3 regions of the Burkholderia sp. MSh2 genome follow, and region 2 is predicted to be linked to each of the others. Evidence: riboswitches for the same ligand, from Rfam matches in the RefSeq annotation. Region 2 holds a riboswitch; each other region holds the start of a gene.

The links. A riboswitch is a leader RNA that binds a small molecule or an ion and turns the genes downstream of it on or off. The one in region 2 is predicted to bind cobalamin.
Region 1: it holds a riboswitch for cobalamin, as region 2 does, so the genes downstream of both, GQ57_RS22625 (FecCD family ABC transporter permease) here and cobW (cobalamin biosynthesis protein CobW) in region 2, are expected to answer to the same signal.
Region 3: it holds a riboswitch for cobalamin, as region 2 does, so the genes downstream of both, GQ57_RS04975 (TonB-dependent receptor domain-containing protein) here and cobW (cobalamin biosynthesis protein CobW) in region 2, are expected to answer to the same signal.

What each region holds. Positions count from the first base shown of each region.
Region 1 is NZ_JPGM01000035.1:66,567-69,835, forward strand. It holds gene cobT (nicotinate-nucleotide--dimethylbenzimidazole phosphoribosyltransferase) at 1-259, opposite strand, end outside; gene GQ57_RS22620 (ABC transporter ATP-binding protein) at 312-1,127, opposite strand; gene GQ57_RS22625 (FecCD family ABC transporter permease) at 1,124-2,122, opposite strand; cobalamin riboswitch at 2,282-2,531, opposite strand; gene GQ57_RS22630 (ATPase) at 2,686-3,036, shown strand; gene GQ57_RS22635 (cell division protein ZapA) at 3,033-3,269, shown strand, end outside.
Region 2 is NZ_JPGM01000081.1:26,868-30,136, forward strand. It holds gene cobN (cobaltochelatase subunit CobN) at 1-873, opposite strand, end outside; gene cobW (cobalamin biosynthesis protein CobW) at 880-1,959, opposite strand; cobalamin riboswitch at 2,280-2,543, opposite strand; gene GQ57_RS42505 (hypothetical protein) at 2,682-2,969, opposite strand; gene GQ57_RS38395 (DUF3857 domain-containing transglutaminase family protein) at 3,209-3,269, shown strand, end outside.
Region 3 is NZ_JPGM01000006.1:86,629-89,897, reverse strand. It holds gene GQ57_RS04975 (TonB-dependent receptor domain-containing protein) at 133-2,061, opposite strand; cobalamin riboswitch at 2,401-2,593, opposite strand; gene GQ57_RS04965 (SDR family NAD(P)-dependent oxidoreductase) at 2,997-3,269, shown strand, end outside.

The DNA of each region.
Region 1 (3,269 bases), on a different contig from region 2:
TCTGCGCGGTCACCGCTTGCGGATAGGGGCTCACGCCCTCCGCCGCGATCCCGTGGTCGCCGGCGAACACGATCATCGCGGGGCGTTGCACGACCGGCCGCTCGGTGCGCTGGATCAGGCCGACCTGCAGCGCGATCGCCTCGAGCTGGCCGAGGCTGCCGGGCGGCTTGGTCTTGTGGTCGATCACATGCTGCAGGCGCTTGCGCAGCGCGTCGTCGAGCGGCGCGATCGCGGGCGGAAAGGGAGTCGGTGTCGTCATCGAGGAGCCGTGTCGTTGGCGCGGCATGCGCCGCGCATCGCAGGGGAAACCGTCATTGTCGCTCGGGCCACGCCGGCAGCAGCGCATCGCGGCCGTTCTCGCGGATCAGCACGAGCGGATAGCCGAACGCCTCGCTCGCGCGCTCCGGCGTCAGGACGTCGTGCACGGGGCCGGCCCACGCATGGCCGCGGCCGTCGAGCAGCAACGCATGCGTCGCGAAACGCCGCGCGAGGTTCAGATCGTGACACGAGAACAGCACCGTGCGCGGGCCCGCGTCGAGCCATCCGGCCAGTGCGGTCAGACAATCGATCTGGTGATGCAGGTCGAGATGCGCCAGCGGCTCGTCGAGCAGCATCAACGGCGCATCCTGGCACAGCGTGGCGGCCAGCGCGACGCGCTGCCGCTCGCCGCCCGACAGCGACAGCACGTCGCGCGATGCAAGCGCGGCCAGATCGAACGTCGCCAGCGCATCGCGCGCGGCCGCGCGGTCGCCGTCGCGCTCCCATCCCCAGCCGCCGAGATACGGAAAGCGGTTGAGCAACACCGTGTCGAACACGGTCGCGCTGAAAGCGTCATGCAGTTGCTGCGGCATCAGCGCGCGCCGCTGTGCAAGCCGATCGGGCGGCCATGCGACAAGCGGCCGGCCGTCGATCTCCACCTGCCCGCCGGCCGGCTGCTGCAGCCCCGCGAGCGTCGCGAGCAGCGTCGTCTTGCCCGCGCCGTTCGGCCCGGCGACGCACCAGATCTCGCCCGGACGGAAAGCCTGGGAGAAGCCGTCGAGCAGCGTGCGGGCGCCGGCCTTCAGCGTCACGTCGACGGCCGCGTAGTTCAGGCCGCCGGTGTCGGCGGATGCTGCGGCCCACGTCATCGCGTCGGCCTCCTCAGCAACATCCACAGGAACACCGGTACGCCGATCAAGGCGGTCATCACGCCGACCGGCAACTGCGCGGGCGCGATCGCGGTGCGGGCAAGCAGGTCGGCCGCCATCACGCCGCCGCCGCCCGCGAGCATCGCGGCCGGCAGCAGCATGCGCTGGTCGTTGCCGAACGCGATACGCAGCGCATGCGGCACGACGAGGCCGACGAAGCCGATCGTGCCGGCCGTCGTCACCGCGGCCGCGGCGGCCAGCGACGCGACGAGATAGATCCGCACGCGCAGGCGCGCGACGGGCACACCGAGCGCGAGCGCGGTCGAGTCGCCGCGCAGCAGCACGTTCAGTTGCGGCGCGGCTGGCAGCGCGACGCATGCGGCCAGCAGCAGCGCACCCCACGCGAACCACGGCGCCGTCACGCCGTTCAGGTCGCCCGTCAGCCAGAAGATGATGCCGCGCAGCCGCGCATCGGGCGCGAGCGACAGCAGCAGCGTAACGAGCGCGCCCCACCCGGCCGCGATCACGACGCCCGTGAGCAGCAGTCGCGGCGACGCGTCGCGAGAATCGCCGCGCCACAGCTCGCGGCGCGCGAGACCGAGCACGAGCGCGACCGACACGAGCGCGCCGGCGAACGCCGACGCATCGACGAGCCACCACGCACCGCCCGCGATCATCGCGACGAGCGCGAAGCCGGCCGCGCCGCCGGACACGCCGAGCACGTACGGTTCCGCGAGCGGGTTGCGCAGCAGCACCTGCAGCAGCGCGCCGGCCAGCGCGAGCAGCGCGCCGCACGCGAAGCCCGCGAGCGCGCGCGGCAGGCGCAGCGTGCGGACGATGTCGGCGAACAGCGCGTCGCCGCCATGCGGCACGAGCGACGCGAGCGCCTGCCACGGCGACATCGGCACGCTGCCGATCGACAGCGACGCGACGAACAGCAACGCGACCGCCGCGGCCAGCGTCGCCCAGATCGCGGTGGCGCGCGCGGCGCTCATGCCGCGCGCAGCCCCGCGCGTGACGCGCGGCGCACCCACCTGTTGCTGCCGGACAGACACGACATGGGCGCCGCGCGGACGATTGGGGTCAGCATCGAAGAAGATTCCGTGAAGCGTTGCACGCCCTGCCTCCCCGCGGGCCGCGCGTCCCGAAGCCCGTGCGGGCTCCCCGTCTCGGCCGGTATCCGGGCTGGCGGCGGTCCGGCTCGCCTTCCCGCGCGATGACGCGCAGTGGCCCGCGCTCCGCGTGCGAAAGCCGCATGCGAAACGCGCCCGAGCCGGCCTGCGTCACGGGACGCGGCCGCTTACCGTTGCGGGGGCAGCGCAGGCTGGCGGGCTTCGCGCCCGCGCCCTGCTTCCCGTTTAACCGCGCATTCCACGCGCGAGCACCGAGGCGGCGCCAGTTTAGGAGCGGGTCGCGCGAGCGTCAAGGAAACGCCCGGAGACGTGCGCGACGCGTCGATTCGCGGCAAGAAGGGGGGAAGTTACGACTGGAAACGTTACAGATGTCGGATTGCGCGCTATTCCGCGCTAAAATGCTGGGTCTTTAGAGGACGCAGCAAATGCTCAACGAACTCGAAACCCTATCTCAAAATATTGGCCGTCTGATTTCGCTGAACAAGCGCTATCACTCGGAACGGCTCGCGCTCGAGGAGCAGGTCGCGCAATTGCGCGCGGACGCGGACACTGTCCGCGCGGAACTCGCACAACTGCGCGAGGAACGCAATACGCTCGAAGCCGAGCGCGACACCCTGTCGGCAAAGATCGACGACGCCCAGGTGAAACTGAACGCGATTCTCGAAAAGCTGCCGCGCTCGAAAAGCGCGGAACAGGCCGACAACCAGCTCGACCTGCTGGATGCGCAGGCGCGCAAGGATGGCGATGACGCGGCCAGCCACGGAGAACATGCATGAGCACCAAGCAGATCGAAGTCTCGATTCTCGGTCAGGCCTATCGGCTCGCCTGCTCGGCCGAGACCGAAGCGGCACTGCTCGAAGCCGTCGCGCGCGTCGACGCCGAAATGTCGAAAATCCGCTCGAACAGTTCGGTGCGCGGCACCGATCGCATCGCCGTCATGGCGGCGCTGTCGCTCGCATCGGAGTTGCTGCGGCTGCAAACCAGCGTGCGACACGGTGAAGCATTTCCG
Region 2 (3,269 bases):
CTGCAGCACCGGCGCATCGCCCGCGAGCACCTCGTGTTCGGGGCGGTCGATCGCGCCGGCCGCGAACGCGGTCGTGTTCAGCACGAGCGCGACGCCGTGCGCGTCGCAGAGCTGCGTGATGACTTCGCGGCTCACCGCGTCCTTCAGCGACGTCACCGCGATCGGCAGCGGGTTCAGCCCTTCCCGCACGAGCGCGTCGGCCAGCGCGTCGAACACGGCCGTGTTCGCGGCCTGCCAGTGCGCGCGATAGAACAGGATCGCGACGACGGGCGCGCCGGGCGTCCAGCGCGGCAGCCAGTCGTCGACGCTCGCGCGCTCGCGCGCCGGGTGATACAGCGCGGCGGCCGGCAGCGGGCGCGGCGGCTCGGGCTCGTCGCCGAACCCGAGCGTATGAAACGCGATGCTGCGCAACAGCGCCTCGGCGTTGTGCACGCCGCCTTCGCGCAGGTAACGCCACCACAGCCGGCACAGCGCGGGCGTGACCGTGCTTTTCGCGACGAGGTTCGGGTCCTCCTGCAGGTCGCCCGAGAACATCGCGAGCTGCTGCCCGCGCTTCGTCGCGAGCGACACGGCCTGCTCGATCCCGTACGGCCAGTACGCCTCGCCGCCGAGATGGTCGATCACGACGGACTTCGCGTGCCGCAGCACGTCGTCGACATAGAAATCGACGGACGCCGGCTGCCGCAGGAACGTGACGTTCGCGAGGCGCACGCTCGGGAACCCGGCCGGCAGTTGCGGCACGACGCTCGCGAGCAGCGACAGCGTCGTGTCGGCCGAACTCAGGATCACGATGTCGGCCGGCTGCTGGTCGATCCGGACGACGCCCTGCGTATCGTCGACGAAGCCGCCCGGCGTGGTGCGCAGCAGATGCATCGTGCGTTATGCCTGTTGCGGCTCGGCCGCGCAGGCGGCGTCGAACGCGCGTTGCAGCGCGGCGGCGTCGAGATCCTCGCCGATCAGCACGAAACGGCTCGCGCGCGTTTCGCCGTCCTGCCAGCGGCGGTCGAAATAGCTGTCGAAGCGGCGACCGACGCCCTGGATCACGAGCCGCATCGGCGCGCCGGGCAGCGCGGCGAAACCCTTCGCGCGGTAGATCGTGTGCGTTTCGACGAGCCGCTGCAGCGCGGCGATCGTCGCTTCGCGCGAGCCGGCGTCGCCCGACACGACCACCGAGTCGAAATCGTCGTGATGGTGATCGTGATCGCCGTCCTCGGCCGAGCCGTGATGGTCGTGGCGCAGGTGGATCGTGTCTTCCGACGCCGATTCGAGGCCGAGCAGCATCGCGAGATCGAGTTCGCCGCGCGTCGCGCGCACGATCTTCACCTGCGGCGGGATCTCGTCGCGAATCGCGGTTTCGATCTGCGCGAATGCCGCGTCGTCGACGAGATCGGCCTTGTTCACGATCACGAGATCGGCGGACGACAGCTGGTCGGCGAACAGCTCGTGCAGCGGCGATTCGTGGTCGAGGTTCGGATCGGCGCGGCGCTGCGCGTCGACCGCCTGCGGGTTTTCCGCGAACTGGCCGCTCGCGGCGGCCGGCCCGTCGACGACGGTCACGACCGCGTCGACCGTGAAGCTGTTGCGGATCGCCGGCCAGTTGAACGCCTGCACGAGCGGCTTCGGCAGCGCGAGCCCGGAGGTTTCGATCAGCACGTGGTCGATGTCCGCGCGCCGTTCGACGAGCGCCTCCATCACCGGATAGAACTCTTCCTGCACGGTGCAGCACAGGCAGCCGTTCGCGAGTTCGTAGAGCTGGCCCGACGCTTCGCCCTGCGCGTCGTCGCAGCCGATGCCGCAGCCCTTGAGGATTTCGCCGTCGATGCCGAGCTCGCCGAATTCGTTGACGATCACCGCGATGCGGCGGCCCTCGGCATGCTGCAGGATGTGGCGCATCAGCGTGGTCTTGCCGCTGCCGAGAAAGCCCGTGACGATCGTGACGGGAAGCTTGCGAAGGGTCATGGTAGGTCCAGTGTCGAAGAAGGAATCAGGCCGGGATCGTCGCGTCGGGAGCGGCGTGGCGGTTCATCGGGCGGATCGCGGGACATTCGCCGCACGCACCGGACGCACGGTCGCGGGGCGGTCGGAACGACGAATCGGGCATGGTGCATCCTTGCGAACGGTCGACATCGTGAATGCCAACACGGCTGCCGCCGGCCCGGCGCGTGCCGCGTGCCGTTCGCCGCGCCGGCCGGGTGCATGCGCGCGGGGCGGAGGAAGCGGGACAGGCGCGGGCGTCGGGCCTGCTGCGGCCGTGGACGATGCGCCGCCTCCCCGCGGCGCTGAACCCCAACGTTTGGGCCGGTATCCGGGCTGACGAACACGCCGCTTCGCCTTCCCGGATGCGCGCGGCATCCAGTGGCGGTCGTCCGCATGCGCGCGGCATGCGGCGAAGCGGCGCTGCATCGCGCATGGCGCGACGCGTTCGCTTACCGTTGCGGGGGCAGCACAGGTTGGCGCGGCCGCGGTGCGGGCTCGCTTCCTGTTTCCCGTTTAACTGCGCGCGCCGGCGGGCGCGCGCGAGCACCGAAACGCGTGCGAGTGTAGGTGCAGCGGGCGGGAGCGTCAAGGCGGACGGCGGGGCCGCCGCCGGCGCATTGCCGTTGCACGATCCCGTCGCTCGTATCCGCCCGCGGGGCGCGCGGCGTGCCCGACCGGACACGGCTGCGTTGACGATCGTTCAATCATCCGCCGCGATCGGCCGGCGAGCGCGATGCCCGACCGGGTCGGGTTCCGTCGCGCAAACGACCTGCCGGAAGAAGCTGCGGGGATGGACGGGTCGGCGCGCGCTGGCTACGGTCGGATCCGTTGGCCGTGCCTTTGTCGACACCGATGCGATCCATGCGCACGTTCCGGTTGTACGTTGCCGTCGTCGTGTGGCTGACTATGGCACTCATTTTTCCGTTCCCGGCGAAGGCGCGGGCCGTTTCCTTCGCGGCGATCGCAAAAATCCTGGCCGGCTCGTACGTCATTCTGTAAATGCCGCGTGCGGCAAGGCGGTATGCGTGACGTTCCACACGACGAGAAGCACATCCGATCGCGGTCGTCCGCCACGTCCGCGATCGCCAACCTGCGAGGATGCGGCATGAAAAGACCCGCGGTAACGGCAACGGCTCGGCGTGCATGCGCGCATGCACGCCGGCCGGCGCCATGCGGCACCGGGTTCCCCGCGCACCTTCTCCACCCCGATTCCTGACGACCGGTTTCACACATGATTCGACATCGCACTTCCCTTTCGCGCCTTGCGCGCTTCGGCATCGCCGCGTGCCTGA
Region 3 (3,269 bases), on a different contig from region 2:
GGATGGGCCAGGGTTGCGTTCTTCCGGTTTTCCGCGGCGAAACCCTGGCCGGGCCGGCGCGTGCGGCGGACAGCGCGGCCGCTGTCCGTTCGAAGCCTTGCCGCGCCGCGCCAAGGCTTCTTCATCGACGCGTCAGAACGTATAGCTGATCTTCCCGAACGCGGTACGCCCCAGCGTGTTGTAACCGTACGCGGTCACGTACTGGCGATCGAACAGGTTCGACAGCGTGGCCGACACCGTCAGGTGCGAATTGATCCGGTACGACGCACGCAGGCCCACCGTCAGATACGACGGCAGATAGGTCATGTTCGCCGGATCGTCGAACGTCGTGCCGCCGTAGAGCAGCGACGCGCCCGTGCTCAGCGCGTGCAGGTGCAGCTCGTCCCACGTGTGGTCGATGCTCAGGCTGACCGTCTGGCGCGGCCGGCGGTTCAGCCAGGAGTCGTTGGTCTCGTCCTGCGGATTCAGGAGCCCGACCGCGAGGCTCACCGGCGTCGAGTTGCCGATCGTCCCCTTGTACGACAGGTCGAGCCCGCTGACATGCGCACGGCCGATGTTGATCGGCGAATAGGTCAGCGGGTTGTACGCGATCAGGTTGGTGATCCGCGTGTCGTAGATCGCGGCCGTGAACGTGCCGTACGACGTGTTCGCGTCGATCGCGGCCTCGACCGACGTATTGCGTTCCGGACTGAGGTTCGGATTGCCGTAGCCGGGGTAGTACAGGTCGTTGAACGTCGGCAGGCGGAACCCGTTGCCGTACGACACGCGCGCCGTGTAGACCGGCGTGATCGCCCACGACAGCGCGGCGTTGCCGGTGTTCACCGACTGCCCGGCGATGATCTCGTGACGGCCCGCGAGGAACAGGGTCACGGGGCCGAGCGTTGCCGACTGATGCAGCGAAAACGCGGAATCGTTGCGCGTGGGCACGCCGGTTGGAATGTCGATCGGCAGGAACGCCTGCTCGCGCGTGAAATCGTAGGCCAGCTTGGTCTCGCCCGACAGCGGCAGGCCGAACAGGTGGAAGCCGCGTTCCTGATGGGTCAGCGACGTCGACGTGCTGATGCGCTGCGAATTGATCTGGTCGGTCGGGACGGCCGGATTGCTTGCGTAGAGGAACTGGCGATCGTTCGAATAACCGAACGACTGGTCGAACTGCGTGTCGGGCGTGATGTCGAGGTGGAACGCGATACCGGTCGTCAGCTGATGATCGAGCTGGCGGTCTGCGTAGCCGATGTTGTCGAAGGACAGATCGGACCGGTGATACAGCGCGAACGTCGAGATCGACCAGTTGTCGCGCGCATAGCCGAGCCGCGCATCGAGATCCTGCGCGTGGTACGGGTTGCGGCCGGCCTCGTGGTACGGCAGCACGGGCTGCGTCGCATCGATGCCGGCCGTGTTGTACGAGTGCAGGCCCAGCGAGTAGGTGAGCCCGCCGAGCGCGGCGAGCGGCCCGGTCGACGGCACCGTGCCCGAGGTGCGCAGCTGCGTGTCGAAGGTCTTGTTCGACCCGCCGCCGAACGAGACGGTCGTCTGGTTCGGCTGGTTGGAGGCGCGGCGCGTGAAGAGCTGCACGACGCCGCCCATCGCATTGGCGCCGAACGACGCGGCGGCCGGCCCCGAGATCACCTCGACGCGTTCGAACGCTTCAGTCGGCAGATCCGACCACGGCGCGATGCCGGTGGTCGACGAGCCGATCCGGATGCCGTCGATGAACACGGCGACCTGGCTTGCCGACGAACCGCGGATGCTGACCGACGCGGACGAACCCGGGCCGCCGTTCTGCGACACGGTCACGCCGGGCAGCGTCGCGAGCGCCTCGGTGATGCTCGGGTCGCTCGGCGACAGCCGGTCGAGATCGGTGCGCGTGAGCACCTGGGTCGTCGCATAGCGCTGGTCGAACGACTCGGGCAGCCGCCGCGTGTCGGTCACGGTGATCGCCGGCAGGTCGGTGGCGTCGGCGGCGGGGGCCGTCGGCGAGGCCGCGAGGTCGCCGGCGGCGTGCGCGGCGGGCGAGAGCAGGGCGGTCGCGGCGGACGTGGCAAGGAGGTGTCGAATCTTCATGAGGCTGTCGTTGTTGTCGGGCTGCGCGTGGGCGACCGGGAACGGGCGGCGGGCAGCGCCGGTTTTGTTATCGGTGATCGGGCGGGTTATCGCGCGACCGGGCCGGTCAGGCTGCTGTCGCGGGCGTCGGCGCGGCGCGGGCCGGCGGACGCGATCGACATGGCACGGCGCGCGGGCGGGGCGTGCGCGCCGGCGGCGGGCCGGTGCGACGCTTGCGGCGCGCAAGCGGATGCGGTAACGGAGGACATCGGGCAGATCCTGAGGTCGGGCCGTCCATGCAACGGGCGACCGCCAGCGGCGGCGCCTGGCGCATCGGGACACCCCGCCCGGTGCGGCTGCTTGGACCTCGGGTCGATGGCAGGTCTCCTGGCTCGCGGGTCGCGATGCGTGCCGGCCTTCCCGGTTTCCCAGTGGCATGCGGTGGCACGGATTCGCCGCTCACAGTTGCGGGGGCAGCCGCAGATTCGAGGCGCCGCCTCTCCTGCGTTCCCATTTGATCCCGTTTCCGGGAACCATCAGCGCGCAAGGGTAATGGCGGGCGCGCCGGCGCGTCAATTGTCCGGTTGCGCAGGGGTGCGAAAAAACGTCATTGCCGGAAAAAACGGTTGGAATCCTGTTCATCGTGCGTCGCCGCCGCCTTTCATGTCTGACGAAACGGGGCGGTTCGCCGCCGTTCGGTCGCACCGGAACCGGCTCGGCGCGACACCCGTCCACCGGGCGAACGCGCGGCGGAACGCCTTCTCGCCGCCGAACCCGGGGTGCGCGGCGATCCGTGCGACCGGCTGGCCCGGGTCGCGCTGGCGGCGCGGGCGCCCGATCTCGTTCAAACAGGCGAGGCGGACACGAGGCGGGTGTTGCATGTTGCTGCGGATATCGCGGGCCGAACGGCCCGCGCGCACGGCTTCCTTCATCGACCCGACAGGACTCCGACCGACATGACGAAAACGATTCGCTTCGACGGCGGCACCGCCGTGATCACCGGCGCGGCCAGCGGCATCGGCAGCGGGCTCGCACGCCGCGCGGCCGCCCTCGGCATGCGCGTCGTGCTGGCCGATCTCGACGCGGCGAAGCTCGACGCATTCGCCGCGACGCTCGACACCGACACCGACACCGACACCGACACCTTGTGCGTGCCGACCGACGTCAGTTGCCCGGAAGCCGTCGACGCGCTGGCGGCCGCGGCCTGGCAGCGCTTCGGCGGCGCGGAC